4 regions of the Rhizobium sp. 10N427 genome follow, and region 4 is predicted to be linked to each of the others. Evidence: predicted binding sites of a transcription regulator. Region 4 holds the regulator's gene; each other region holds the start of a gene.
The links. The regulator PhoB, encoded in region 4, activates phosphate uptake and scavenging genes when phosphate is short. The targets are predictions, from matches to a motif close to TGTCATNNANCTGTCAT.

Region 1: the regulator PhoB is predicted to act here: its motif matches at 1,570-1,586, upstream of AC1DIJ_RS16695 (UDP-2,3-diacylglucosamine diphosphatase).
Region 2: the regulator PhoB is predicted to act here: its motif matches at 4,085-4,101, upstream of AC1DIJ_RS24450 (DUF47 domain-containing protein).
Region 3: the regulator PhoB is predicted to act here: its motif matches at 5,186-5,202, upstream of pstS (phosphate ABC transporter substrate-binding protein PstS).

The regions. Positions count from the first base shown of each region.
Region 1 is NZ_JBFTID010000007.1:82,913-90,119, reverse strand. Features, by position in the region: gene AC1DIJ_RS16700 (MFS transporter) at 1-550, opposite strand, end outside; gene AC1DIJ_RS16695 (UDP-2,3-diacylglucosamine diphosphatase) at 701-1,504, opposite strand; gene AC1DIJ_RS16690 (NADP-dependent malic enzyme) at 1,718-4,030, shown strand; gene AC1DIJ_RS16685 (DUF2865 domain-containing protein) at 4,155-5,252, shown strand; gene bluB (5,6-dimethylbenzimidazole synthase) at 5,249-5,932, opposite strand; cobalamin riboswitch at 5,976-6,157, opposite strand; gene AC1DIJ_RS16675 (TolB family protein) at 6,175-7,005, opposite strand; gene AC1DIJ_RS16670 (NYN domain-containing protein) at 7,038-7,207, opposite strand, start outside.
Region 2 is NZ_JBFTID010000014.1:122,975-130,181, forward strand. Features, by position in the region: gene AC1DIJ_RS24410 (valine--tRNA ligase) at 1-160, opposite strand, end outside; gene AC1DIJ_RS24415 (DUF2497 domain-containing protein) at 280-1,161, opposite strand; gene AC1DIJ_RS24420 (protein-L-isoaspartate O-methyltransferase family protein) at 1,394-2,038, opposite strand; gene AC1DIJ_RS24425 (hypothetical protein) at 2,695-2,838, shown strand; gene AC1DIJ_RS24430 (hypothetical protein) at 2,860-3,093, opposite strand; tRNA gene AC1DIJ_RS24435 (tRNA-Cys) at 3,253-3,326, shown strand; gene AC1DIJ_RS24440 (hypothetical protein) at 3,521-3,754, shown strand; gene AC1DIJ_RS24445 (hypothetical protein) at 3,813-3,980, shown strand; gene AC1DIJ_RS24450 (DUF47 domain-containing protein) at 4,125-4,766, shown strand; gene AC1DIJ_RS24455 (inorganic phosphate transporter) at 4,766-5,770, shown strand; gene AC1DIJ_RS24460 (hypothetical protein) at 5,780-6,079, opposite strand; tRNA gene AC1DIJ_RS24465 (tRNA-Asn) at 6,197-6,271, shown strand; gene AC1DIJ_RS24470 (hypothetical protein) at 6,295-6,615, shown strand; gene AC1DIJ_RS24475 (hypothetical protein) at 6,616-6,936, opposite strand; gene AC1DIJ_RS24480 (hypothetical protein) at 7,117-7,207, shown strand, end outside.
Region 3 is NZ_JBFTID010000009.1:100,881-108,087, forward strand. Features, by position in the region: gene AC1DIJ_RS19620 (cytochrome P450) at 1-452, shown strand, start outside; gene AC1DIJ_RS19625 (DUF1194 domain-containing protein) at 455-1,210, opposite strand; gene pstB (phosphate ABC transporter ATP-binding protein PstB) at 1,330-2,136, opposite strand; gene pstA (phosphate ABC transporter permease PstA) at 2,136-2,987, opposite strand; gene pstC (phosphate ABC transporter permease subunit PstC) at 2,989-3,966, opposite strand; gene pstS (phosphate ABC transporter substrate-binding protein PstS) at 4,050-5,072, opposite strand; gene AC1DIJ_RS19650 (SDR family NAD(P)-dependent oxidoreductase) at 5,361-6,158, opposite strand; gene AC1DIJ_RS19655 (MarR family transcriptional regulator) at 6,308-6,769, shown strand; gene AC1DIJ_RS19660 (cupin domain-containing protein) at 6,780-7,124, opposite strand; gene AC1DIJ_RS19665 (LysE family transporter) at 7,133-7,207, opposite strand, start outside.
Region 4 is NZ_JBFTID010000004.1:23,378-30,584, reverse strand. Features, by position in the region: gene AC1DIJ_RS09890 (substrate-binding domain-containing protein) at 1-26, shown strand, start outside; gene pstC (phosphate ABC transporter permease subunit PstC) at 187-1,668, shown strand; gene pstA (phosphate ABC transporter permease PstA) at 1,665-2,987, shown strand; gene pstB (phosphate ABC transporter ATP-binding protein PstB) at 3,003-3,818, shown strand; gene phoU (phosphate signaling complex protein PhoU) at 3,865-4,578, shown strand; gene phoB (phosphate regulon transcriptional regulator PhoB) at 4,611-5,294, shown strand; gene AC1DIJ_RS09860 (GcrA family cell cycle regulator) at 5,362-5,898, opposite strand; gene AC1DIJ_RS09855 (aspartate aminotransferase family protein) at 6,324-7,207, shown strand, end outside.

The sequences.
Region 1 (7,207 bases), on a different contig from region 4:
CCATGGTCATCGCAAAGCCAAAGATCATGACCGGCAGCACCATATCGCCACCCCACAAGCCGATCATTTCGCCGCCGATCATCGTCGAGACGATGAAGGCGATCGATCCCCAGACGCGCATCGATCCGTAATCCAGCCCCCAGCGCCGGACGCCCGAAATGACGATCGATTCGACGATCGGCACATAGGGCGCAAAGGTGGCGCCCTGGACGCTATACACGATCAGCACCGGCCAGAAGCTCGTCGTCCAGTAAAGTGCGATCGCCGTCAGCAGCGACAACCCGCCAGACCATAGGAGCACGTCGGCGCGCTCCTTCATCCGGTCGGCATACATCGCCACAACCGGCGCCACGAGGACGCGCACGACCATCGGCACGGCAAGGATGACGCCGATCTCGTGATCGGTGAATTTGTGAACCGCAAGCCAGACAGGGAAGAATGGAAGCGCGACACCGTTGACGATCAGCGGGGCGCAGTAAGACAGGGCGCTGAGCAGCCGGAAACGCGGCGGAGCCCCCTCATCGACAGAGGCATTCTGGGCGGGAATCATGGTGGACCTGCAGGAAACTGTGCGCTGCCTAACACATCAACCTAGGGGCGACTATGGCGAGAAATAGCCCATTTGAAACGTTTTAAAAAATAAATAGGGCCGTTGCCCGGAGGCAACGGCTAAATGTCTTGCAATATGGCGGGTTGAAAATCAGGCAGCCTGCGGCGCGCGCTCAGGCTGGTGCGTCAGCTTCAAAGTCACCGGCTCGCTGCTGGCGATCGCATTCCAGGTGATCAGTTCGAAAGTGCCGTCCTCATGCTCGGCAATCGCCGTGCAGCTTTCGACCCAGTCGCCGGTATTGATATAGCGCACGCCGTCCATCTCTTCGATGACGGCATGGTGGATGTGACCGCAGATGACGCCGTCGGCACCACATTTGCGGGCCTCGTCGGCCACGACACGCTGGAACTCGCCGATGAAGTTGACGGCATGCTTGACCTGCAGCTTGGCCCAGGCCGAGAACGACCAGTAAGGCATGCCCATGCGGCGACGGATGGCGGCCAGAACGATATTGATGCGGATCGCCATGTCATAGGCCCAGTCGCCGAGATAGGCGAGCAGGCGGGCATTGCGGACGACGACATCGAATTCGTCCCCATGCAGCACCAGATACTTCTTCCCGTCGGCGCCCTCGTGCATCATCCGCTCGGCCACTTCGATGCCGCCGAAATGCATGCCCGGGAAGTCGCGGAGGAATTCGTCGTGATTGCCGGGAATGTAGACGACGCGCGTACCCTTGCGCGCCTGGCGCAGCAGTTTCTGGATGACGTCGTTGCAGACCTGCGGCCAGTACCAGCTGCGCTTCAGGCGCCAGCCATCGACGATATCGCCGACGAGGACGATCGTGTCTGCCTCGTGGTGGCGCAAAAAGTCGATCAGGAAGTCGGCCTTGGCAGCCTTGGAACCGAGATGCACATCGGAAATGAAGAGCGTACGGAAGTGTCGCGTATCCATGTAATCCATCACAGGCATCCTGCCCGTGCCCCATCGTTCATCTGGCCTTCCAAAATCAGACTCGTGTTTCAGGAAGATGACAGCGCGGTTGTTTGACGCATCCCTCGGGCACAAGAGTTTTCCGCTTTCAACCTCAAATTCCCGCTGTCCCGCCGCACCGATTGTTGTATGGAGAAGGCTTCAAACGACATGACTGCGGTATTGGAGAAGGCAATGGATAATCAGGACAAATCCAAGACGGAGAAGAACCTGACAGGTGGAACTCTTGACGAACAGGCGCTGTTCTTCCACCGCTATCCCCGCCCCGGCAAACTCGAAATTCAGGCGACCAAGCCGCTCGGAAACCAGCGCGATCTGGCACTCGCCTATTCGCCCGGTGTCGCCGCGCCGTGTCTCGCGATCCGCGACGATCCGGAGACGGCCGCCGACTATACCTCGCGCGCCAATCTGGTCGCTGTCATCTCCAACGGCACTGCCGTTCTCGGCCTCGGCAACATCGGCCCTCTGGCGTCCAAGCCGGTGATGGAAGGCAAGGCCGTTCTCTTCAAGAAGTTCGCCAATATCGACGTCTTCGATATCGAGGTCGATGCCTCGACCGTCGAGCAGATGGTCTCGACCGTCGCTTCGCTTGAGCCAACCTTCGGCGGCATCAACCTCGAAGATATCAAGGCGCCGGAATGCTTCGAGATCGAACAGCAGCTGCGCGCAAAGATGCGCATTCCCGTCTTCCATGACGACCAGCACGGCACCGCGATCATAGTTGCCGCCGCCATCCTCAACGGCCTGGAATTGGCCGGCAAGTCGATCAGCAACGTCAAGATCGTCACGTCTGGCGCCGGCGCTGCAGCGCTCGCCTGTCTCAATCTGCTCGTCGAACTCGGCGCCAAGCGCGAAAACATCTGGGTCCATGACATCGAAGGCCTCGTCTACGAGGACCGCAACGTGCTGATGGACCAATGGAAAGCCGTCTACGCGCAGAAGAGCGATACCCGCACGCTCGCCGAAAACATCGGCGGCGCCGATGTCTTCCTCGGCCTCTCTGCTGCCGGCGTTCTGAAGCCGGAACTGCTCGAGCAGATGGCCGAAAAGCCGCTGATCATGGCGCTCGCGAACCCGACGCCGGAGATCATGCCGGAACTCGCCCGTGCTGCCCGGCCGGACGCGATGATCTGCACGGGGCGCTCGGACTTCCCGAACCAAGTCAACAACGTTCTCTGCTTCCCCTTCATCTTCCGCGGCGCGCTGGATTGCGGCGCCGAGGAGATCAACGAAGCGATGAAGATGGCAGCCGTCCGCGCCATCGCCGGCCTCGCCCGCGAAGAGCCGTCCGATGTCGCTGCCCGCGCCTATTCCGGCGAAACGCCGATCTTCGGACCGAACTACCTGATCCCTTCGCCCTTCGATCCGCGCCTGATCCTGCGCATCGCGCCTGCCGTCGCCAAGGCCGCGGCCGAGAGCGGCGTCGCACGCCGTCCGATCACCGATTTCGACGCCTATCTCGACCAGCTGAACCGCTTCGTCTTCCGCTCCGGCTTCATCATGAAGCCGATTTTCACGGCCGCCAAGGCTGCCGAAAAGAAGCGGGTGATCTTCTCCGAAGGTGAAGACGAACGCGTGCTCCGCGCCGCTCAGGTTCTCATCGAAGAAGGCATTGCCGAACCGATCCTGATCGGCCGTCCGCAGGTCATCGAGACCCGCTTGCAGCGCTATGGCTTGCGCATCCGCCCGCTTTCCGACTTCGCCGTCATCAACCCGGAAGACGATCCGCGCTTCCGCGAATATGTCGATCTCTATCTGTCCCTCGTCGGCCGCCGGGGCGTCATCCCGGAAGCGGCCCGCACGATCGTGCGCACCAACACCACGGTCATCGGTGCGCTGGCGTTGCGCCGCGGCGAAGCAGACGCGCTGATCTGCGGCCTCGAAGGGCGTTACGAGAAGCACCTGCGCGACGTTCGCCAGATCATCGGCAAGCGCAAGGATGTCCGCGATTTCTCGGCACTCAGCCTGCTGATCTCGCAGCGCGGCGCGACCTTCTTCACCGACACCTACGTGACGTTCAATCCGAGCGCCGAGGAAGTGGCTGAATCAGCCGTTCTGGCTGCCGAGGAAATCAAGCGCTTCGGCATCACGCCGCGCGCCGCCCTCGTCTCGCATTCCAACTTCGGCTCGCGCGAAAGCGAAAGCGCCACGAAAATGCGCGGTGCCCTGCAGCTGATCCGTGATACCGCCCCCGATCTCGAGGTCGACGGTGAAATGCATGGCGAGAGCGCAATCGCGGACGAAATCCGCAAGCGCGTCATGCCGTCCACCACGCTGCATGGCGAAGCCAACCTGCTGGTCTTCCCGAACCTCGATGCGGCCAACATCACGCTCGGTGTCGTCAAGTCGATGACCGACGGCCTGCATGTCGGCCCGATCCTGCTCGGCACGGCCCTTCCGGCCCACATCCTGGCGCCGTCGGTGACCTCGCGCGGCGTCGTCAATATGGCAGCTCTCGCCGTGGTCGAGGCACAGCAGCCGGCGTGATTTGCCGTCGATCGGAAAAATGCGTTAGAATTCCTTCGTTAGCTTGTTAACGGAAGGCAGCTAGACAGAACGGATGCGGCAAATGCTCTGCCGCTTCCGGTTTACTATGCTGCGGGATGATACCGTGAAACGCCGAATCCTGACCCTTGCTCTCTTTCTCGCCGCTGCCGCGCCCGTGGCGGCGCAGACCAGCGCGATCTGCGAAGATTTGCGCGGACGCCTTGCCGACCTGCCGCAGGTGATCGGCAACGGCCCGGAGATCCGCCAATATGCAAGCGCCATAGCCGAACAGAACCTCGAGCTCCGCAAGCTGCGCAACGACCTGCGCAGCAACGGCTGCAGCGTAGACAGCATGGTCGTCATCGGCGGCGAGAATGACCGCTACTGCAGCGACCTGCAGGAATCGGAATCGCGGATGATCGACAACATCCACCACCTCCAGGACCGCCGCAACCAACTGCGGGAGGCCGGCGGCAGCGATGTCAACGAACGCCGCGAACTGATGGCCGCCCTCGACGATAACGGCTGCAACGACGATCCGGGTTATCAGCCGGACGAGCGCGCCTATGTCCCGGCGCCAAGCACCGAAGAACAGGCGATGCGCGGCGATACCTTCATTCCGCTCGGCAACGGCGAGGAAGGCAACACCCAATATGGCGTGCCGCGCGGCGAGATGATGTCGCATGTCAGCACCATGTGCGTACGCAGCTGCGATGGCGGCTTCTTCCCGATCAGCACCAATGCGACTTCGATCGATTTCAGCCGCGACGCCTCGACCTGCTCGAAAATGTGCCCGGGCATCGAGACCGAGCTTTTCTATCAGGACGTCTCCAACACCGACGCGGCCAACATGATCTCGGCCGCGACTGGCGCCCGCTACAGCGCCATGCCAAACGCCTTCGCCTACAAGAACCGGGCGCCCGGCGAGAAATCTTCCTGCACCTGCAATCTGACCGCCTATTACGAACAGATGCGCAAGAACCAGACGGTCAGCGCCCCGCCGCCAAAGGGCTCGATCACGACGATCACCACCAAGCCGCCGGCAACTGCTGCCCCCACACCGGCTGCGCCGCAGGCACAGGTACCCGACCGCCCCTACGACCCCGGAAACAGCAAGGTACGCCAGATAGGCCCGCAATTTCTCGCGGGCGACCAGGGCAGCATCGACCTGAAGAATCCGGCCACCTCAGGCCCGCAGCCGCAGCAGCAACAGCGGAATTAGCGGCGGCCCCAGCCATCGCGGAAGATCAGCTCGTCGAGCGGCAGCCGCTGCCGCCAGCCTTTGACGGCCAGCTCGGGCTCGCTATAGAGCGTATCGACATAGCCGATGCAGAGCCAGGCGACGATCTCGACATGCTCGGGCACGCCGAGAATGTCCTTGAGTTCGCTCTCATGGAAAATGCTGACCCAACCGACGCCGATGCCTTCGGCCCGTGCCGCGAGCCAGAGGTTCTGCACCGCACAGACGGTTGAATAGCTATCCATCCGCGGATTATGCGTGCGCCCCAGCACGACGTCACCGCTGCGTGACGGATCGCAGGTGATGCAGATGCCGAGCGGCGCCTTGAGGATGCCCTCCAGCTTCAGGGAACGGTATGTCGCCTGCCGCTCACCGTCGAACATCCCGGCCGCCTCGCGGTTCGCCCTGTCGAAGGCGTTCCAGACGCGCTGACGCACACCGGCATCTTCGACAACGATAAAATTCCAGGGCTGCATGAAGCCGACCGAGGGCGCGTGGTGTGCGGCCTCAAGCAGCCGCACCAGCACATCGGATGGGATGGGATCAGGCAGAAACTGGTCGCGCACATCGCGCCTGGTCATGATCGCCCGGTAGACGGCGTCGCGCTCGTCAGCGGAAAAGGCGGACGCGCCTTCAAGCGCATCCTTGTTCATGGGCCGCATCGTCAAATCCCCAACAACGCAACCGCCCCGCCGTCCGCGCGGGATCAGTCTATGATGCCAGGCCGGTCTTCTGACTTGGCGTCATCCGCCCGCCGCAGCCTTCCCGGTGTCAACCAGTGGCATGATGCGGCAGGCGTCGGCCTTACAGCGTTGGGCACGTTCCGGGCTTGCACCGGATTCCCGATTCTCCCGCGGCAAGCGGGCACCTGACGAAAGCCTCTTGCCCGCTTTTCAGAGAAGCTTCAAGTGGCCGGGAGATACCGGACATAGGCAAACTCGTCACCATCAGGTGACCAGCAGGGAACATTGATCGTGCCCTGCCCGCCGAACAGCTCGAAAAGCGTCGTCAGATTGCCGCCGTCCATATCCATCAACCGCAGGCGCACATGCAGGTCGCGCGGATGATCGAAGACGTCAGCGTCGTAGGAAAGCAGCAGCACCTTGTCGTTGGTGGGCGCCGGATGGGCAAACCAGTTGCCGTGATTGTCGTGCGTGACCTGCTCCAAACCGGTCCCATCGGGATGAATCCGCCAGATCTGCATCAGCCCGGTGCGGCTGGAATTAAAATAGATCCACTGCCCGTCAAAGGAATAATCCGGCCCGTCATTGCGCCCCTCGCCATGCGTCAGCCGCCGCTCGGCCCCGCCATCGACGGAAATCGTATAGATGTCGAAGAGATCGCCGCGGATGCCGCAATAGGCGAGTTCCTTTCCGTCAGGCGACCAGCCATGCCAATAGGATGGCAGGTTTTCGGTGATCTGTTTTGGCGCGCCGCCTTCCGAGGGCAGCGTATAGATGCAGGATTTGCCGTGCTCGGTCTTGTCGGAAATCACATACTGCTTTCCGTCGGGCGAAATGCCGTGATCGTTGTTGCAGGCAGTGGCAAAGCCGGTGTCGACCTGCTGCAGGCCGCCCTCACCATCCGGTGACAAGCGATACAGAAGGCCATCGCCGTTGAGCAGCAGGTAGCGGCCATCGGGCGAAAAATTCGGCGCCTCGATCAGCTGCTCCGTCTGGAACACGACCCGGCTCTTGGCCGTGCGGATGTTGTAGATCTCGACCGAACTGCGCATGCATGCCTCCCGCATTTGCTGCGGCCCGGCGCTTAGCCGTTCCGCTTCATTCTGATTTGCATGCGGTTTGTGCCATGCATCTGCGTTTCGATAAAGGCGCATCGCTTCAAAAGCGAGCTGAGGTTCGGAGCGCCGAAATGCTGCGCCTTGAACTCCGGATAGACCTGCCGCAACAGCGTTCCGAGTTCGGCGATATCGAGCC
Region 2 (7,207 bases), on a different contig from region 4:
CCATGTGCAGGGAGCCCGTCACGTTCGGCGGCGGGATGACGATCGTGAACGTTTCGGCACCGGGCTTCTTGTTGGCGCCAGCGCGGAAAGCATCGGCTTCGTCCCATTTCGCAGCGATTTTGGGTTCGACTGCGGCGGAATCATAGGTCTTGTCGAGCATTTTATGACCAAACTTCGGGGTTTTAGGATGCGGGTTTGTAAATAGGATGGCTGCGGGCAAGTCAATAAAAAAGCCGCCCCGGAGACCGGAGCGGCTTGTTCGGTAAAAAGCGTTTCCGGTTAGCGGCGCGGACCGCGCGCCACGCGCTCGATTTCTTCACGCACGAGGCGTTCGACCAGCGTCGGCAGATTGTCATCCAGCCATTCGCGCAGCATCGGACGCAGCATGTCTTCGGCGATCTCATCGAGCGACCGACGCTCGGCGCCATCGATGGCAAGCGCCAGCTCTTCGAAGGAACGTGCGACCTGAAGGCTGGCATCCTGCGAGATCAGCGCCTGGGCTTCTTCCATGATCTGCGGCAGAAACTGGGGCATGGCAGCCGGGGCTTCGGCGACGGGTGCCTCCGGCGCGATTTCGGCCTGCGGAGCGATCGTTGCCTGCGGCTCCGGGAACACTTCTGTGGCAGCGGCTGCTACCGGCTGAGGGGCAGCGTCCACCGGTGCGGCTTCGGCAACAAGCGGCGCCTGCTTCGGTGCCGGCAGCGGAGCAACGACGGGAGCGGATACATGCTCGACCGGTGCACGGACCTGTTCAGCGACGGGCTCGGCCACGGGTTCCGGCTGGCGGAAGACCGGCGGAAGCTCGCGCGGCGGCTGGGCTGGCAGACGCTCGGAGGCGGCACGAACCCGGGCGGCGACATCGGCAAGCGACATGGAGCGCGCGGGCTCCTCGATATCGCGCGTACCTGCCGAATTGGCGGCGACGAAGCGCGGATCGGCCTGCATCACCGGCTCGGGAAACTCGACATTGGCATAGGTGTCGTCGACGGTCAGACGGATGTTGGAGTCGCTGCCTTCGTCTTCGCCGTCATCGCCGTAAACCGGCGGCAAAGATTGGGAAATGGCCTTTCCGGCACCCGGATCATTGCTCTCGATGATCTGGCGGATCGACGCCAGGATCTCTTCCATGGACGGTTCACGCGCTACGCTTGGCTGAGCCATATCTATCCCCGTTATGCTAAAAGCAACGATCGGATTGCGTGGTGTGGGCATCCGAATCACCCAGACACTAGAATACCCAAGACGCGAAAAAAATCATCGCGAATCAAATGAATGCGTCCATGCACAGTTTTGTTGGATGAACTGCGGACCGTCTGCCCGGCCCGGTTTCAGCGCCGCAAACGCAAACGGGCGCCGGAGGCGCCCGCATCGTCAAAGAGCAATGCAATGCTGCTCAGAACACAAATTCGCGCAGCTTTGCGAAGCCCGGAAGCGGCTTGACCGACGCGTTGAAGAAGACATTTTCGGAAACGGCGCCGCGCTCGGAAACGAAGACCTTGGCGCGGGCGGCGTTGCCGTAACCCTCGACCGTGACCAGACGGCCGCCCTCGGCGAGCTGGCCGAGAAGAGCTGCCGGAACCTGCTCGACGGAACCGTTGACGAAGATCAGATCATAAGGCGCGCCGGCCGTATGGCCCTTCTCGAGACCGCCGGTCACAACGGCGACATTCGGATAGGCTGCGAGATTGGCCTTTGCCGTTGCGGCAAGCGCTTCATCGGATTCGAGAGCGGTAACCGAACCGGCGATCAGCGACAGCAGCGCCGAGGTGTAGCCGGTACCGCAGCCGACTTCGAGAACCGTGTCGTCCTTGGTGATCGCGGCAAGCTGCAGCAGCTTTGCCAGCGGCGAGGCTTCCATCAGGAAGCGGCCGGGACAGATCTCGACGTCATTATCGATATAGGCCAGCGCCTTCGACTTTTCCGGGACGAAAGTTTCGCGCTCGACCGTCAGGAACGCGCTCAACACGGAATGGGACGTCACGTCCGTCGTACGGATCTGGTTGTCGACCATCTTCACGCGTGCTGCTTCGAAATCCATCTTATCCTCTTGCCCGTTTTCGGCGCCTACATGCGTCTCTTAATCCCGGGTTCGGATGCTTTCAAGGCTCCGCGCGCGGCTGCGGCAAGAATACTTGAGTGGACGCGGCGCTGTCGCGTGCGCCGGAGCGCATTCCAAACTCCGAAGTGGCATAAAGCGTGGCCCTGTGGTATTCTTGCAACCGGAGGAAATGAGGAGGAGCAGGCCATGTCTGCCATGTTCGTGCATTTCACACTCTTCGACTTGTTCATCGGTGCGGCGCTCGTCGGCATTCTTTGCTGCGGGCTGGTCAACAGCCGGACGAGTTGAGGACAATCACAGCGCAGCAGGCAGGAATCAGTAGGCCCGCTCTTTAGGTTCGAATGCGAAGCACGGGTTTTACGATTTTCATTCTGCTGCTGATCGCCGCCGCAAGCGTCATTCTTGCGGGCGTCTTGTCCATGCGGCTATCCCTAGCGGGAACGCTCGGAGATTGCTTCACTGGAGCATGCGGCTACACGACCGTGTTCATCGCCTGGCCGGGCTTGACGCTTAGCTTTTTTGCCATCGGCGCCTATCTTTATCTGAAATCCGCACCAAAACCCTGAACAGCGTTTCAGGAACATGTCAGCTTCGCTTGCGATAAAGGCCGCAATCGAAGCGAACGCGGAATAGGCATGAACAGATCCCTGATACTCGGCGCCTGCTTTATCGGCGGTTTCGTCGCAATCATTCTCTGTATTCCACTGATCGGCTCTGCCGCACCCAGCGTCACCACAGGTGGCGTCTCGCCGATTGCCGCGCTTCAAAGATCGAATTGAGGCGTTGGATAGCCGCGCGGATCAGCGCATTGTCTTCAAAAGCGCCGCCAATGCCGCGGCATCCGCCCTCGCCACCCGCTCCTGCATATGCCCTTCGGCAAGATAGCCAACGGCATCCAGCGCTTCCTGCTCACTCCATCCGGCGGCAACCGCCGCCTCGATCAAATCGCGGAACGCGAACTGAAGCGCGTCCTGGCACCGAATGTGGCGGTCGGGATCATCCTTGGTGACAAAGGGTTTTGAGATATTCCTCATATATGGATAATGAGCGGATTCGCTGAATGATCAAGGGCGCTGGATGCCGATTGACGGTGGACGAGTTGTTGCCGGTCAAGATTTTTCGAAAAACACCTCTTGCGGTTTCCTTTGGATCATTCTAAATCCGCGCCACCACTGAACAAGTCGTTCACGGATGGCCTCGTGGCGGAGTGGTGACGCAGAGGACTGCAAATCCTTGTACCCCGGTTCAATTCCGGGCGAGGCCTCCAAACTCAACAATCCAAGCTTGTATTGCCGGAATACATCCCCGCCCCTGCGGCCGGTGATGTATTATCCATTTTTGGGATAATGCTGTTTAAGCTAAAGCTTATCTGTGAATATAATCAGACTCTACTTCTGATAATATAGACATGATCAAAATCCCATGTGACGTTGCATCCTGCGTATAGAAGCGGGATGACACATGGCGAAAACGAGATACATTTTCGATCATAAGTCTGAGAAAGCGGTCCTATTTCAAGCAGGCAAGTTTTTGTTCCCAATCGGCGGCAGCAAGGCCGAGCACTGGATCGACGGAGACTATGTTTTCTCCCTGACGACGCAAAAAATTGCCTACTGGATCCTCGGCCAGGACTTGTATGGCCATATCGGCAACGGCGAACTGACCCGCGAGCCGCTGTTCTACTTCGGTGAATGAGCAGACTTGACTATTTGCTTAAATGAGAACAAAATAGGAACATAAAACGGAGGTTCCTATGACCCATGCCGAACAGGTGATTGAGAATGCGCTTGCGACCGTGGCTGCCAGCCGCGCCGAGCGGGAAAAGGACGAGGAGCGCAGACGGCGCGTGTTCGGCAAGATCGATATCGGCCTGCCCCTGCCTCAGATCAAGAACCGGCAGCTGACACTCGACCTTCATTAAGAGAATCGTATTCCCGAGGCTGTGTGAAACCTGCCTCAAACGCGTGGAAAAGCCTGCTGGCGCGGTATGTTCGGCCCGGCTTTTATTGCAACAGGACCCCATTTGTGACAGTTGCGTGACAACTCAAGCACTCACGGGGTCGCCATGTTAAGCTGGTTTCGCAAACTTCTTCCGCGCGAAGATCGATTCTTCGATCTTTTTGCTCAGCACTCGCGCACCGTCGTCGGCGCGGCGGAATCGCTGAACGAATTGTTGGCCGGAAACGATACCGAGCGGCATTGCAACCGCATCGTCACGCTGGAAAACGAGGCCGACGATATTACCCGCGAAGTTTTGCTGGCCGTGCGCCGCAGCTTCATCACGCCATTCGACCGCGGCGACATCAAGGATCTGATCCAGTCGCTCGATGACGCGATCGACATGATGCACAAGACGGTCAAGACCATCCGCCTGTTCGAACAGAAGAGCTTCGATCCCGGTATGCAGGAGATGGGCAAGGAAATCGTCAAGGCGGCACATCTGATTGCCGAGGCCATTCCGCTTCTCGACCGGATGGGCGCCAATGCGCAGCGGCTGACATCGATCGCTGAGGAAGTCACTCGGGTCGAAGGCAAGTCGGACGAGCTTTACGATCTCGGTCTGAAAGACCTGTTCCGCCGTCACGGCGCCTCCAACCCGATGGCCTATATCATCGGCAGCGAGATCTATGCCGAGCTCGAAAAGGTGGTCGACCGGTTCGAGGACGTTGCCAACGAAATCAGCGGCATCGTGATCGAGAACGTCTGATGGATGCCACCCTCGCCTTTCCGCTGCTGATCGGACTGATCGCGGTCGCGCTGTTCTTCGATTTCCTGAACGGACTGCACGATGCGGCGAACTCGATCGCGACAATCGTCTCGACTCGTGTTTTGAAGCCCCAATATGCCGTGATGTGGGCGGCGTTCTTCAATTTCATCGCCTTCCTGTTCTTCGGTCTGCATGTGGCGGAAACGCTGGGCACCGGTATCATCAATCCCGAGATCGTCAGCCCGCTGGTGATTTTTGCGGCCTTGATGGGCGCGATCATCTGGAACATCGTCACCTGGGTCTTCGGGATACCGTCGAGCTCGTCGCATGCACTGGTCGGCGGTCTCGTCGGCGCCGGCCTCGCCAAGGTCGGCTTCAGCTCGATCGTCTGGGGCGGCCTGCTGAAAACGGCAGGAGCCATCGTGCTGTCGCCGATGATCGGCTTTCTGCTGGCGCTGTTCCTGGTGCTCGCCGTCTCGTGGATCTTCGTGCGGCAGACGCCGTTTGCCGTCGACAGCACCTTCCGCATCTTGCAGTTCGTCTCCGCTTCGCTTTATTCGCTTGGCCACGGCGGCAATGATGCGCAGAAGACCATGGGCATCATCGCCGTGCTTCTCTATTCGCAGGGCTATCTCGGCGGCAGCTTCCACGTTCCGCTCTGGGTGGTGCTTTCCTGCCAGACGGCGATGGCGCTCGGTACGCTCTTCGGTGGTTGGCGAATCGTCCACACGATGGGATCGAAGATCACCAAGCTCAATCCGATGCAGGGTTTCTGCGCCGAGACCGGCGGAGCGCTGACGCTGTTCGGCGCGACATGGCTCGGCATTCCGGTTTCGACGACGCATACGATCACCGGCGCCATCATCGGCGTCGGCGCGGCAAAGCGCGTCTCAGCGGTGCGGTGGGGGCTTGCCGGCAATATCGTCATCGCCTGGGTGGTAACGCTGCCGGCGGCGGCATTGATCTCGGCGCTGTTCTACTGGGCCGCGGGCTTCTTCGCCTGATTCCAGACTTTAGCTACCGGCGGGCCTGCCCCGCCGGTGCCACCAGACCGACAGCCTGCGGCGCCAGCGGCGCGCCAAAGGCAGATCGTGCGACAGCACGATGAAGCCCAGCGGCAGCATCCAGAAGCCGAGGATGGGCAGAAACCCCAGGAAGCCACAGACAATCAGCAGCAGTCCGATGCCGATCCGCGCCATGCGCGAGCGCGGCAGCGGGATGCGCCAGGAGCCAAGAACGAGCTCGCCGGTCGCATGATCGATGCCAAAGTGCTTGGCGCGCGAATTTCCAGTGTTGTTTTTCCCGTCAGTCATCCACAGGAGATGGGGATAAGTGCAGCAATTGCAAGCAGATGTCATTTTTTTGAAAAAACCGCTTGGCAAATCGAACAAGCATTTGTATTAGCCCACTCACACCGCGGCAAGCGGTGATCCCTGGTAGCTCAGCGGTAGAGCATTCGACTGTTAATCGACAGGTCGCCGGTTCGAATCCGGCCCGGGGAGCCAGATTCATCAGCATAGCTGATAGATTGAATGAGCCGGTTCGTCAGCGAACCGGCTCTTCTTTTTTCTGCACTTCGATGTGTGGAACAAACCCCGCCCTCGCCGCTTACCATCTGATGGCAGAGGATTTTTCAGAACGGTGCGAGCAAGCCCTTCAGCGGTTCATGGCGGAGTTCGGCATAACCGAGCGCGACAAAGCGATGCGCCATATCGTGCAGGATTGGCTGATCAGCCACGGCTATGCCGAAACGCGCGAAGGCAAAGCCGAACGCACCGATGGCGATAGCGGACGCGATCCGGAGTTCGTGCAATATCCAAGCTATTACAAGGATGGCGGCACGCTCTGATCAGAGCGACGACGATGCCGTGTTGATCAGATCGCAATCGATGCGCAGGCCGATCTCGCTGACGCAGAAGCGCCCGCTGTCTTCGCCATCACTCGACGCGAAATTCAGCGGCGGCGGCACGCGGACCGGTTCAGCCGTCCAAAGGACCGGCCGCGACAGGTCAAGACGCTGGCTCTCAGCAGATTCGCTCTTCAGGATAGCAGTGGCCGCCATCATGCCGCCGATCGTCAGGGCAACCGACAGGGCGGCTTTGAACGACATATCCGCTGCTTCGATAAAGGAAATGACCACCTGAACCCCACGCGCCGCATCATGCGACATGGCGCTTCCTAATCACGCGGCCGAAGCCGTGGCCAGCGGCTTCGCGTGTTAAGGTTTACGCGTAACCACACCGGCTTTTGCGGACTGAAACTTCAACGGGAAATTTCGGAACAATGGCTCGCCCCACGGGTTTCGCCTTGGTCACCCATAGTGAAGAAGCAGAATAGGAGGAGTTTCTCCATGCGTAAGACATTTGCCGCAGCATCGCTGCTCGCGATCGGCCTTGCCGCACCCGCCTTCGCGCAATCGGCACCGGCCTACGATACGACGG
Region 3 (7,207 bases), on a different contig from region 4:
TCGGCAATTCGGTACGCGTCATCCTCGACAACGGCTGCAATCCTACAGAACTCTTCAAGAATGAGCCGACGACGGAGCGGACGGTCGAGGAGACGCTGCGCATCTGCGCGCCGGTTCACATCTTCCAGCGCTGGGCGCTCGAGCCGGTCGAGATCGACGGCATTTCGTTCCAGCGCGGCGACAAGGTGAGCCTCATTCTCGCGGCCGCCAATCTCGACCCTGCGAAATTCACCGATCCCCTCACCTTCCAACCCGGCCGCAACGAGGCACCCAACCTTTCCTTCGGCGCCGGCATCCACTTCTGCATCGGCGCGCCGCTGGCGCGTCTGGAGCTCAACGTCGTCCTGCCGATCCTCTTCAAGCGCCTGCCGGGCCTGCGGATGGCGAAGGTGCCCGCGGTGAAGGATGTCTATCACTTCCACGGGCTGGAGCGACTTGATTTAGCGTGGTGATTTCAGCGGTTTTCTGCAATCTCGCCGAAGCCGCCGATCTCGCGCAGTAGCTTGCGGTAGATGGCGCTTGGGTAGTCGGCGGCGGACCGGACCGGCATGGCGAATGCGCCCGGGCCGCCGATGACCTCGCGGTGAAAATAGGAAAACAGTGCTTCCGGAGAGAGGTTCGGCTCCTCATCGTCTTCTTCGCCCTGGGCGCTGATGACGAGGGCGTTGATCGTCATGCCGTCGGCGATTAGTTCCCGGCGCACGGGCGCGACCTCCCGGCCGATGCTGTTGACGCCGTCGCTGGAGATATTGACGACCAGCCTGTCGGATGCGTAGCCGCTCTGGCGCAGCAGGGATGCCGAATAGGAAAGCGCCTCACTGATCGAGGTGCCGCGGCGCAATTTGGTCGGAGAATTCTCGGCAAGCCGCAGCGAGAACATCCAGCAATCGGCCTCATCCTTGAGCAATGTCCAGGGAACCACCATCCGCTGACCGCGGTCGCCGCCCCATTCGATATAGGTGACGGCGATGCGGCCATATTTGCCGCTGCCGATCGCGTCGATGATCTCGGGCTGGCGGAAGGCGGCGACGAAGCCGTCCTGTTGCATCGCCTTCTCGCGCGGATCCATCGACGTCGAGACGTCGGCGGCGATCACCAGCGCGAGATCGATCCTCTCGCCGGCAAAGGCGACCGATGACATGCAGATAGCAAACAGAAGCCCCGCGATGGCTCCCTGTGGAAGCCACCGCCCGATCATTCCCGAAGACATGAAGCCCTCCCGCATCGCGCCGCTCGCGACCGGGCTCTCTTACCGGAAAGGACCGGCGCCGGTAAATTAGCGTATTCGGATACACCTAAAGGGATTGGGCAAAAGGGCTACCGGGCGTATCAGCCATAACGTCCGGTAATGTAATCCTCGGTCCGCTTGTTCTTCGGTGCCTGGAAGATCTGCGAGGTCGGGCCGTATTCGACGAGTTCGCCCAGATACATGAAGGCGGTGTTGTCGGAGATGCGGCTCGCCTGCTGCATGTTGTGCGTGACGATGACGATGGTGAAATCGGTCTTCAGCTGCGACACCAGTTCCTCGACCTTCGCCGTCGAGATCGGATCGAGTGCCGAGGTCGGCTCGTCGAGCAGCAGGACTTCGGGGCGCAATGCCACCGCGCGGGCAATGCAGAGACGCTGCTGCTGCCCGCCGGACAGGCCAAGACCGCTGCCCTTCAGCTTGTCCTTGACCTCGTCCCAGAGGGCTGCCTGGCGCAGCGCCTGCTCGACACGGACATCCATGTCAGCTTTGCCGAGCCGCTCGTGATGGCGGATGCCGTAGACGATGTTGTCGTAGATCGACATCGGGAACGGCACCGGCTTCTGGAACACCATGCCGACCCGGGCGCGCAGCTCGTTCATCGAATAGCGCGGGTCAAGGATGTTTTCGCCATCGAGCTTCACCGTGCCCGTCGCGCGCATCTTCGGATAGAGCATGTAGATGCGGTTGAGGATGCGCAGCAGCGTGGACTTGCCGCAGCCGGACGGGCCGATCAGCGCCGAGACCTGGCGTTCGGGGAAATTCAGGCTGACGCCACGGATCGCATGCGCGTCGCCATAGTAGAAATTGACATCTTCGAGGGTGAGCTTGTCGTTGGCCATCGGCATCACGGTCCTGCGGGTGTCTAATGTGGAGGAAGATTGCAGCATCATTTGCCACCTTTACGGTTCAGAATGGCGCGGGAGCCCACGCTCAGAAGCAGCACAATTGCGGTCATGACGAAGGCGCCCGCCCAGGCGAGCACATGCCATTCGTCGTAGGGGCTCATCGCGTACTGGAAGATCACCACCGGGATGTTGGCCATCGGCTCGGACATATCCGTGCTCCAATACTGGTTGTTCAACGCAGTGAAGAGCAGCGGCGCCGTCTCGCCGGAGATGCGGGCGACGGCGAGCAGAATGCCGGTGAGGATACCTGCCGAGGCGGCGCGATAGAGCACGGCGACCGTGACCTTCCAGCGCGGAATGCCGAGCGAAAGAGCTGCCTCGCGCATCACGTCCGGTACAAGGCGCAACATCTCGTCGGTGGTACGCACGACCACCGGCAGGAAGATGAAGGCGAGCGCGATGCCGCCGGCATAACCCGAGAAGTGTCCAGTCTGGCGGACGACGAGCTCATAGACGAACAGGCCGATGATGATCGACGGCGCCGAAAGCAGAATGTCGTTCATGAAGCGGATGACCGCGCCGATCTTCTTGCCGCGGCTGAATTCAGCCAGGTAGGTGCCGGCCAGAATGCCGATCGGCGTGCCGATGATGACGGCGAGCACGACCATCATCAGGCTGCCTGCGAAGGCATTGGCGAGGCCGCCGTCTTCACCAGGGGGCGGCGTCATTTCGGTGACGAGCTTCAGGCTGAGCGCCAAGAGACCGTTGACCAGCGTTGTCCAGAGGATCCAGACGAGGAAGATCAGGCCGAGGCCGGTGGCGCCGGTGCAGAGCGTCAGTGCAATGCCGCTCTTGATCTGGCGGCTGCGATAGATGGAGTTGGAGCCGGTCATCTTATTCGCCTCTCTGCTTTGCCATGCGCAGCAGCATCAGCTTGGCAGCGGCAAGGACGATGAAGGTCACGACGAAGAGGATGAAACCGAGCGCGATCAGCGACGAGAGATAGATGTCGGTATCGGCTTCGGTAAATTCGTTGGCGATCGCGGCGGCGATCGAGTTGCCGGGCTCCATCAGCGAGACCGCGATATTGTGGGTATTACCGAGCACGAAGGTGACGGCCATCGTTTCGCCGAGCGCACGGCCGAGGCCGAGGAAGATGCCGCCGACGACGGCGGTGCGGGTGTGCGGGATGACGATGTCGCGCACCACTTCCCAGCGGGTCGAGCCCAGCGCATAGGCCGATTCCTTCAGCTGCGCCGGGACGACCAGGAAGACATCGCGCATGACCGAGGAGATGTAGGGGATGATCATGATCGCCAGCACGATGCCTGACGTCAGCATGCCGATGCCCATTGGGGCGCCCGAGAACAGCAGGCCGATGCCGGGAATCGGGCCGAGCCAGTCGATCAGCGCCGGCTGGACGTAATCCGACATAAAGGGCGCGAAAGTGAAGAGGCCCCACATGCCGTAGATGATCGAGGGAATGCCGGCGAGCAGTTCAATGGCGCCGCCGATCGGTCCGCGCAGCCAGCGCGGCGCCACCTCGGTGACGAAGACGGCAATACCGAGACTGATCGGGACGCCGATCAGCATGGCGAGCGCGGAGGTCACCAGCGTGCCGTAGATCGGCACCAGACCTGCGAAATGCTGAGCAACGGGATCCCATTCGGTGCCGGTGATGAAGCCGAAGCCGAAGGTGCGGAAGGCGAGAAGGCCGCCCCATGCCATGGAGATTGCCGCCGCCAGGAGCGCGGCGAGAACGAACAGGCCGCAGCCCATCACGATCCAATGGAAAATGCGGTCGCCGTTGGCGCCGTCGCGGCGCTTCACATCCGGCACGACGGCCGGCAGCGATGCCAGTGCTTCACTCATATCGATACTCGACTTGCTTTTGAGGGGGCGTCAAAGCAAACGGGGCAGAAAGCGAATGCTCCCTGCCCCGGCATTTCCAGGACTTAACCCTTGAAGGACGCCGTCCAGTAGTCTTCGATCTGCTTCACCAGCGTGGCCGGCAGCGGAACGTAATCGAGGGAAGAGGCTTCCTTCTGACCGTTCTCGAGTGCCCACTTGAAGAAGGCGAAAGCAGCCTTGGAGCGCTCGGCATCCTTCGGCTCCTTGTACATGATCGCCCAGGTGGTGGCGGTGATCGGCCAGGCCTTTTCGCCAGGCGCGTTGGTCATGATCAGGTAGAAGTCCTGGGCCTTGCCCCATTCGGCGCTGGCAGCAGCAGCCGAGAAGCTATCTGCATTCGGCTTCGGATACTGACCGGAGGCGTTCTGAACGAGAACGAAGGGCAGCTTGTTCTGCAGGGCGTAGGCGTATTCGACGTAACCGATCGAATCCTTCACGCGGGTGACGTAGGCAGCGACGCCTTCGTTGCCCTTGCCGCCGATGCCGACCGGCCAGTTGACGGCAGTGCCTTCACCGACCTTGGACTTCCAGTCCGGGTTGACCTTGGAGAAGAAGTTCGTCCAGTTGAACGAGGTGCCCGAACCGTCCGAGCGGTGAACGACAGCGATCTGGCTGTCGGGCAGCTTGAGGCCCGGGTTCAGGTCGGCGATCGCCTTGTCGTTCCACTTGGTAACGTTGCCGAGATAGATGTCGGCCAGAACCTTGCCGGAGAGCTTCAGCTCGCCCGACTTGATGCCCTTGACGTTGATGACGGGGACGATGCCGCCGACGACGACCGGGAACTGGCCGAAGCCGCCAGCGCTGAGGTCTTCAGGCTTCATCGGGGCGTCGGAAGCGCCGAAATCGACGGTCGCAGCCTTGATCTGGGCGATGCCGCCGCCCGAGCCGATCGACTGGTAGTTCAGCTTGTCACCGGTCTGCTTGTTGTAGTCCGCGGACCACTTGGACAGAACCGGATAGACGAAGGTCGAGCCGGCGCCGGTAATATCGGCGGCGGAAGCGGACACTGCGAGCGCAGCAACCAGGCCGGCGCCGAGGCAGGCCGAAAGAAGTGTCTTGGTGAGCATATGGTCTCTTCCCTGAATGGAACGAACAATCGACGAGACCGGCGCCATGGAGGGGGTATCCACTGGCAAAGGGCGCTGAAATTCCCGTCGCAAAGGCGGGCTAGGCGCTGCACATTACAGTTTGATGACATTTCTGCGACAGTTCGAAGTCGGCCTCCGATGCCCCACATAGCGTGCAGGATTGTTCGTTCACTAAATCAAGGATTTAACCTGTAAGGCTCTGTAAACATTACAAAATGTTAATGTCGGACTGCGTTGGTTTGACGCAGCCCGGCAAAAACCGGAGCCTTATGCGATGCCGTAGCGGCTCGCCGGCTTGTTGTGTGAGAGGTTGGGTCCGAGCGCATAGCGGGCGGCGTTCAGCGCTTCGAAATCGGCAGGATCTGGCAGCGACGGGATGGTCACGAGTTCGCCCTGGTCGAAGCCGGCAAGGGCCGCATCGACGAGATCGGTGACGTCCATCACCATCGACGGCGGCAGCTGATCAACCGAGCCGCCAGCGCGTTCGAAGATCTCGGTGCGGGTCAGGCCCGGAAGAACGGCCTGAACCTTGACGCCCTTCGCGCTGGCCTCGGCATGAATCGACTGGGTCAGGTTGAGCACGAAGGCCTTGCTGGCATTGTAAGTGCCGTGGAAGCGTTCGGCGAGGAATGCGACCACCGAGGCAATGTTGATGATGGCGCCCTTGCCGCGCTTCGCGAAGGTCTGCGCCGCTGCGACACCGAGGCGATTGACGGCCACGACGTTGATCTCGATCATCGTTTCGAGATAGTCGATATCATCTTCGAGCAATGCGCCTTTAGGGCCGATACCGGCATTGTTGACGAGCAGCGTAATCGCCTCGTCCTCGCGCAGGCGCTTCTCGACCTTTCGCACGTCTTCCCTGTTCGTCAGATCCGCCTGCAGGACCTCGGCCTTGATGCCGTGAGCGGTGGTGAGCTTTTCAGCCAGGGCATTCAGACGGGCTGCATCACGGGCGACCAGCAGCAGATCGTATCCGCGCATTGCGAGACGATCGGCATAGGTGGCGCCGATACCCGAGGAGGCGCCGGTAACGAGAGCTGTACCAAGGGAGGAAGTTGACATCGTGAAATCCTTTTCGATGCGTTGGCAATTAGTGGCATATACCACTATATTGAGATCAACGACATCTTGCGCAAGGGCGCACCGAAGAAATTATCGAAGACGATTGACGGCCGGCAGCAATCCGGTGACACCGGATCAGGAGAACGACGATGGACGAAAAAATACCGGGCTTCGAAAGCTGGACCGTTTGCAGCAACAGCGCGCTTCGCCGCGCGACACGCCAGCTCGGGCAGCTCTATGAGGAGGTCTTTGCACCAAGCGGGCTGAGAGGCACGCAGTTCGGGCTGCTGACGCAGATCCATATGAACGGCAAGCCGTCGCTGAAATTCCTGGCCGACGGGCTGGTGATGGACCTCTCCGCCCTCGGACACACGCTGAAGCCGCTAATCCGGGACGGGCTGGTGGAGCTGGTGCCCGACGAAAAGGACAAGCGCGTCAAACGGGCCACGCTGACGGAGGCCGGACGGGCAAAATGGGAAGAAGCCAACCGTCTCTGGGCCGAAGCACGCGACCGCTTCGAAAACGCCTTCGGCGCTGAAGCGTCGGAAGAATTGCGCAAAACCCTGAACCGCATTTCCTCCCCTGCTTTCGCGGAGAGTTTCAGGCGCTGAGGTTCGGCACTCAGACCCGGATCACATAATCCTTGCGAGTCGTTTCAACGACTTCCCAGGTTCCGTTGAAGCCGGGCTTGAGGATCATCCGGTCGCCGGCCTTGAGATGCACGGGCTCGCCGCCGTCCTCTGTGACGATCGAATGGCCTGACAGCACGTTGAAATATTCCCACTCATCGTAGGAAATCCGCCATTTACCGGGTGTCGCTTCCCAAATGCCGGCGTAGAGTCCGCCTTCGGCTTCTTCCAGGTTCCAGGTGCGGAATTGCGGATTGCCGGAAACGATGCGGTCGGCGGCGGGCGCGCCCACTTCGGGCTCGACGGACGCCGGGTCGAATACGAGTTGATGCGGCATGCGGTCTCCTATCGGGCAGATGTCAGAAGCTTGACGCCGAATCCCATGAAAATGATGCCGGCCATCGCGTCGATGCGCCGGCG
Region 4 (7,207 bases):
CCGTAGAAGCCGAAAAGACGATGTAATCAATAAGCTGGCGCGGTGCCTTGGGGGGTGCCGCGCCGGTTTTCGACTGAGGTACCCTTGCCCGGTCAGGCGCAAGGTTTCGAGTTTCTCCATGATTGGGAAGTCGGCGGCGATATCGCAGCCTGTGCTTTTGGGGCCGAGCGCCTGGGGACGTAAAGAATGAGCACATCCATTATACTCTTGTGTCTCGTGGTGCTTGGCGCGCTGGCCTATGTGGCCGCCCGCAGCCGGGCCACGGCACTTGCCGGGGGCAAGTCTTCCGTGCTGCATTCGCGGCCGGGTTATTACGGCGCTTATGCCGCCATTTGGGCCATCCTTCCGGCCCTGATCGTTCTCTGTGTCTGGCTCGCCGCCAGCCCAGGCATCATCGAATCCACCGTCCGCAAATCCTTTCCCGACGATGTGAAGGCGAAGACCACTGCCGAGCAGGATCTGAGCTACAGCATGGTCGCGACCGTCGGCCGCGGCCTGAACCTGCTCACATCCGAAGAAGTCACGGCAGTCGGTTCCGACACCAAGGCAGTTCAGGCAAAGCTCAACGAGAAGGGCGTCCCGCTCGCCGGTGAGCCGCAGCCCTACATGCTCGATGCCGCCAAGCTGCTGAATGCCGAAAGCGCTTCCAGCCGTCTGATCATGAGCGCGATCGTCCTCGTACTTGCTGTCGGCGGCGCGCTTTACGCCCTGCGCGGCGTCAAGCCACGCTTCAGGGCCCGCAACCGCGTCGAGCGCGTCATGCTCTGGGGTCTGTTGCTGTCTTCGTCGATCGCCATTCTGACGACCATCGGCATCGTTCTGTCGATGCTGTCGGAAGCCATTCGCTTCTTCGCCAGCGTTCCCGCCGCAGACTTCTTCTTCGGCACCGTCTGGGATCCGCGCTTCGCGGGTGCCGGCAGCTCGTCCTTCGGTCAGTTCGGCCTGATCCCGCTGTTGCTCGGCACGCTCTATATCGGCGCCGTCGCCATGCTGGTCGCCGTACCGGTCGGCCTCTTCGCTGCCATCTACATGGCCGAATACGCTTCGCCGAAAATTCGTTCGCTTGCCAAGCCGCTGCTCGAAGTTCTGGCCGGTATCCCGACCATCGTCTACGGCTTCTTCGCGCTCGTCACCGTCGGCCCGTTCCTGCGCGATCTGTCGTCGCAGGTCAGCGGTCTCCTGACCGGCGACTACACGAACTTCATCCAGGCGCAGAGCGTTCTGACCGCCGGTATCGTCATGGGCATCATGCTGATCCCCTACGTGTCCTCGCTGTCCGACGATATCATCACCGCCGTGCCGCGTGCGCTGCGTGACGGTTCGCTTGGCCTCGGCGCAACGCGCTCCGAAACCATCAAGAAGGTCGTGCTTCCCGCCGCTCTTCCGGGTATCGTCGGTGCGCTGCTGATGACCGCATCGCGCGCCATCGGCGAAACGATGATCGTCGTGCTTGCGGCCGGTGTTGCCGCCCGTATCCAGATCAATCCCTTCGAGCCGATGACGACGGTGACGGTCAAGATCGTCAATCAGCTGACGGGTGACCTCGAGTTCACCTCGCCGCAGACGCTAGTCGCCTTCGCGCTCGGCATTACGCTCTTCTTCATCACGCTTTGCCTCAATATCTACGCGCTCTACATCGTGCGCAAATACCGGGAGCAGTACGAATGACGAATATTGTTTCTCCCGTTGCAGGCATCACTGTCTCCAAGGCTCCGGCACGCCGCGACATCGGCATCAAGCGCCGCTATGCCGCAGAACGCCGCTTCCAGGCCTATGGCATCGCTGCCATATCTTTTGGCCTGATCTTCCTGGCGATCCTGCTCTCGACGGTCATCCGCCAGGGCTATACCGCCTTCCAGCAGACGGCGATCACGCTTCCGGTGGAATTCACCGAAAAGACGATCGACCCGAGCAACAAGCGTGCGACCGATCCGTCGGTCCTCGTCTCCGCCAACTACGGCGCTCTGCTGCGTGACGCCATCGTCAAGCAGCTGAATGTCAACGCCTCGAGCCGTCCTGACGTCCGCGATGCTTCGGCCATGCTCTCCAAGGGCGCTCCTATCCAGCTGCGCGATATGGTCGTCTCCGACCCGTCGATCATCGGCAAGACGGTCAATGTCACGGTGCTTGCCGACGCCAATATCGATAGCGCCAGCAAGGGCCAGATCGATCTCTCTGTCGATGAGAAGAACCGCAAGGTGAACGACAAGCAGGTCGGCTGGATGAACGAGCTGAAGGCAAGCGGTGCTCTCTTCAAGCAGTTCAACACAGGCCTCTTCGTCAATGGCAATTCCAGCCGTCCGGAAGCAGCAGGTCTGGGCGTTGCGCTCATCGGCTCGCTCTACCTGATGCTGATCGTTCTGGTTCTTGCTCTGCCGATCGGTGTCGCCGCCTCGATCTATCTCGAGGAGTTTGCGCCGAAGAACAAGCTGACCGATCTGATCGAGGTCAACATCAACAACCTCGCTGCCGTTCCGTCGATCGTTTACGGTCTGCTCGGCCTCTCCGTCTTCATCAACTTCATGGGTCTGCCGCGTTCCGCGTCGCTGGTCGGTGGCCTGGTGCTGACGCTGATGACCCTGCCGACCATCATTATCGCCACGCGTGCTGCGTTGCGTGCCGTACCGCCGTCGATCCGCTCGGCCGCTCTCGGTCTCGGCGCATCGAAGATGCAGATGGTGTTCCACCACGTTCTGCCGCTTGCCATGCCGGGCATCCTGACCGGTACCATCATCGGCCTTGCGCATGCGCTCGGCGAAACCGCGCCGCTTCTGCTGATCGGCATGGTCGCCTTCGTTGCCAATGCGCCGACCACGCCGCTCGATCCGTCCACGGCACTTCCGGTCCAGGTCTATATGTGGGCCAACGAAGCCGAACGCGCCTTCGTGGAGCGTACCTCGGGTGCCATCATCGTCCTGCTCCTGTTCCTGATTGTCATGAACATCGGAGCCATCCTCTTGCGCCGTCGCTTTGAGCGCCGCTGGTAAACGGAGTAGAAACCCATGAACATGTTGACAGAAGCAGCAGTTGAGAAGGCTCTGGACCAGAAGATGAACAGCATCCCTTACAAGATGATCGGCCAGGACGTTTCCGTCTATTACGGCGAAAAGCGCGCTCTCTTCGACGTCAAGCTGAACATCCGCGAAAACACCGTGACTGCGCTCATCGGCCCGTCCGGCTGCGGCAAGTCCACTTTCCTGCGCAGCCTGAACCGCATGAACGATACGATCGACAATTGCCGCGTCACCGGCAAGATCACGCTCGATGGCGATGATATCTACGATCCGGATATCGACGTCGTCGAACTTCGCGCCCGCGTCGGCATGGTGTTCCAGAAGCCGAACCCGTTCCCGAAGACGATCTATGAAAACGTCGCCTACGGCCCGCGCATTCACGGTCTCGCCAAGTCGAAGGCCGACATGGACCAGATCGTCGAGACCAGCCTGCAGCGCGCCGGCCTCTGGAACGAGGTCAAGGACCGCGTGCATGAATCCGGCACCGGCCTGTCCGGCGGCCAGCAGCAGCGCCTCTGCATCGCCCGCGCCGTCGCCGTCAGCCCTGAAGTCATCCTCATGGACGAACCCTGCTCGGCGCTCGACCCGATCGCCACCGCAAAGGTCGAGGAGCTGATCCACGAGCTGCGCGAAAGCTACACGATCGTCATCGTGACGCACTCCATGCAGCAGGCGGCCCGCGTCTCGCAGCGCACCGCCATGTTCCACCTCGGCAACCTCGTCGAGGAGAACGACACCGACAAGATGTTCACCAATCCGGACGATCCGCGCACCCAGGACTACATCATGGGCCGCTTCGGCTGATCTTTGGCGTCACGACTTCCGATAGAGACACTCAAGGACATTTCCCATGGCATCGACACATATCTTTTCTGCATATGACGAAGATCTGAAGTTCCTGACCCGCCGCATCTCCGAAATGGGCGGTCTGGCGGAACAGATGGTCTCCGACGCTGTGCGCGCGCTGGTCAACGGCGATGGCGCACTGGCGCAGAAGGTCATCTCCGACGACGTGATCCTCGATCACGCCGAGCGCGAGATCAACGACAAGGCGATCGTCACCATCGCCCGCCGCCAGCCAATGGCGTCGGACCTGCGCGAGATCATGGGTTCGATCCGCATCGCTGCCGACCTCGAGCGCGTCGGCGATCTCGGCAAGAACACCGCCAAGCGCGTCATCGCCGTGCAGAGCACCGGCGTTCCGCGCAAGCTTGGCCGCGGCCTGGAGCATCTCTCCGAACTGGCGCTCGTCCAGCTCAAGGAAGTGCTCGACGTCTACACGACGCGCGCTGCCGATAAGGCGAAGTCGATCCGCGAGCGCGACGAGGAAATCGACGCGATGTACACCTCGCTGTTCCGCGAGCTTCTGACCTACATGATGGAAGATCCGCGCAACATCACCAGCTGCACACACCTTCTGTTCTGTGCCAAGAACATCGAGCGCATCGGCGACCACGCCACCAACATCGCAGAAACCATCTACTACATGGCGACCGGCGCCCAGCCGGAGGGCGAGCGTCCGAAGGACGACACCGCCAACACCGTCGGCGCGGTCACGGAATAATATCCGGACCGGGCCTCAGGAGACAGAACAGAATGATCCCGAGAGTTGCAGTCGTTGAAGACGAAGAAGCACTGAGCGTGCTTCTTCGTTACAATCTCGAAGCCGAAGGTTTCGAGGTCGACACCATCCTGCGCGGCGATGAGGCGGAAATCCGCCTTCAGGAGCGGACGCCGGACCTTCTTATCCTTGATTGGATGCTGCCTGGCGTATCAGGCATCGAGCTTTGCCGCCGGCTGCGCATGCGCCCGGAGACCGAGCGCCTGCCGATCATCATGCTGACGGCGCGCGGCGAGGAAAGCGAACGCGTTCGTGGCCTCTCGACCGGTGCCGACGACTATGTCGTCAAGCCGTTCTCGACGCCCGAGCTCGTCGCACGCGTCAAGGCGATGCTGCGCCGCGCCAAGCCCGAGGTTTTGTCGACCGTGCTGAAATGCGGCGATATCGAACTCGACCGCGAGACGCACCGCGTTCATCGCAAGACCCGCGAAGTCCGTCTCGGACCGACCGAATTTCGCCTGCTGGAATTCCTGATGGCCTCTCCCGGCCGCGTCTTCTCGCGCTCGCAGCTTCTGGACGGCGTCTGGGGTCACGACATCTATGTCGACGAGCGCACCGTCGATGTCCATGTCGGCCGTCTGCGCAAGGCGCTGAACTTCTCCAACATGCAGGATGTCATCCGCACCGTTCGCGGCGCTGGATATTCGATGGAAGCTTGAAGCTTTCGGAATTGAGACCACAAAAAAACGGGCCGCGAGGCCCGTTTTTCGTTTGTGCTTACCCGGCTCAGTTTGCCCGGGCTGCTGCCCTGCGGCGCTCGTTGACCGGCTGGTAGGCCAGGCGCTGGTGGTAGGTGCAGTAAGGCGAAGAATCCGGGCTTTCGCAGCCGCAGAAGTGGAAATCGTCCTTCAAGGGATCGCCGACCGGCCACTTGCAGGTGCGCTCGGTGAGCTCCGTCAGGCCGAGACGGCGGGAAATCGGGACGATCACGTTCTTGGCGGGACGGTATTCCATCTCCTCCATGACGTCGATCTCGATCTCTTCCTTCAGCATCGTCGCGCCCTGCTGGCGGGTGACCGTACGGGTCGTCGCCAGACGCGATGCGTAGGTTGGGGCGCGGGGTGCTGCCGCCGTACGCTTGGGAGCGCGCGCAGCCGTGGCGTTGCCGCCGGCCTTCGCACGGCCCGGCAGCGCCAGACGGTGAACCTTGCCGATAACGGCGTTACGGCTGACGCCGCCAAGCTGGGCAGCGATCTGGCTCGCGCTCAGCCCTTCGGACCACAGTTTCTTGAGTTTCTCGACCCGCTCGTCTGTCCAGTTCATGCCCTGTGTCTCCGCCGTTTAAGCGTTGCGAAGGCAGAATCCCTCACTGTTTGCCCCGGACGAATCCGGCACAAGAAACGCTTGACTAATTTTGGTGACTAGTTCCGCCGCATGCAGTCTAGTAATTGAGTTTTAACCTAGTGTGAGGCTGACTCCGTGACAAGAGTCGCAGGAATCCGGATGAATCGAATTCGGGGTTTTCCCCAACTTGCTTCCCCTGAGAGTCATTTCTGCAACATTAGCTGTTGATAAAACGCGACATTGCTTGAGCGTCTCTCAGAAGCCACGAAAGCCGCAGTTTTGTTGACATTGCAGTGCGAAAAGTAAATAGTGCCAGTCGCCGCCGAAAGGCGGCATTTTTAATTTTTCGGACCTGGTTTTTAGCCGGAGTCCGGTTGCCCGTAACGCTGACAGGAGACCGCGCCATGGCTGAAGCCGCGCCGCTATATGATACCTATTCTCGTGCCCCATTGCGGTTCGAGCGAGGTGAGGGCGTGTGGCTGATTACCGAAAGCGGCGAACGATATCTGGATTTCGGTGCCGGCGTTGCCGTGACCTCGGTCGGCCACAGCAATCCGCATGTCGTGGATACCCTGAAGGCGCAGGCCGACAAGGTCTGGCACCTGTCCAACATCTATGAAATCCCCGGGCAGGAAAAGCTCGCCAGGCGGCTGACGGAGGCGACTTTCGCCGACAAGGTGTTCTTCACCAATTCCGGCGCGGAAGCCCTGGAATGCGCGATCAAGACCGCACGCCGCTATCAGTATTCGAAGGGCCATCCCGAGCGTTTCCATATCATCACCTTCGAAGGCGCCTTCCACGGCCGTACGCTGGCGACGATCGCTGCCGGCGGGCAAGAGAAGTATCTCGAAGGTTTCGGCCCCAAGGCCCCTGGCTTCGACCAGGTGCCCTTTGGCGATATCGACGCTGTGCGCGCCGCAATCACCGATGCGACCGCAGGTATTCTGATCGAGCCGGTTCAGGGCGAGGGTGGCATTCGCCCGGTGACCACAGAGTTCATGAAGGCGCTGCGCGCGCTCTGCGACGAGAAGGGCCTGCTGCTCATTCTCGACGAGGTCCAGACGGGCGTCGGCCGTACCGGCAAGTTCTTTGCCTATGAGTGGTCCGGCGTGACCCCTGACATCATGGCTGTCGCCAAGGGCATCGGTGGCGGCTTCCCGCTCGGCGCCTGCCTGGCAACGGCGGAAGCTGCGTCCGGCATGAAGGCCGGCACCCACGGCTCGACCTATGGCGGCAATCCGCTGGCCATGGCCGTCGGCGGCGCCGTGCTCGACATCGTCCTTGCCGA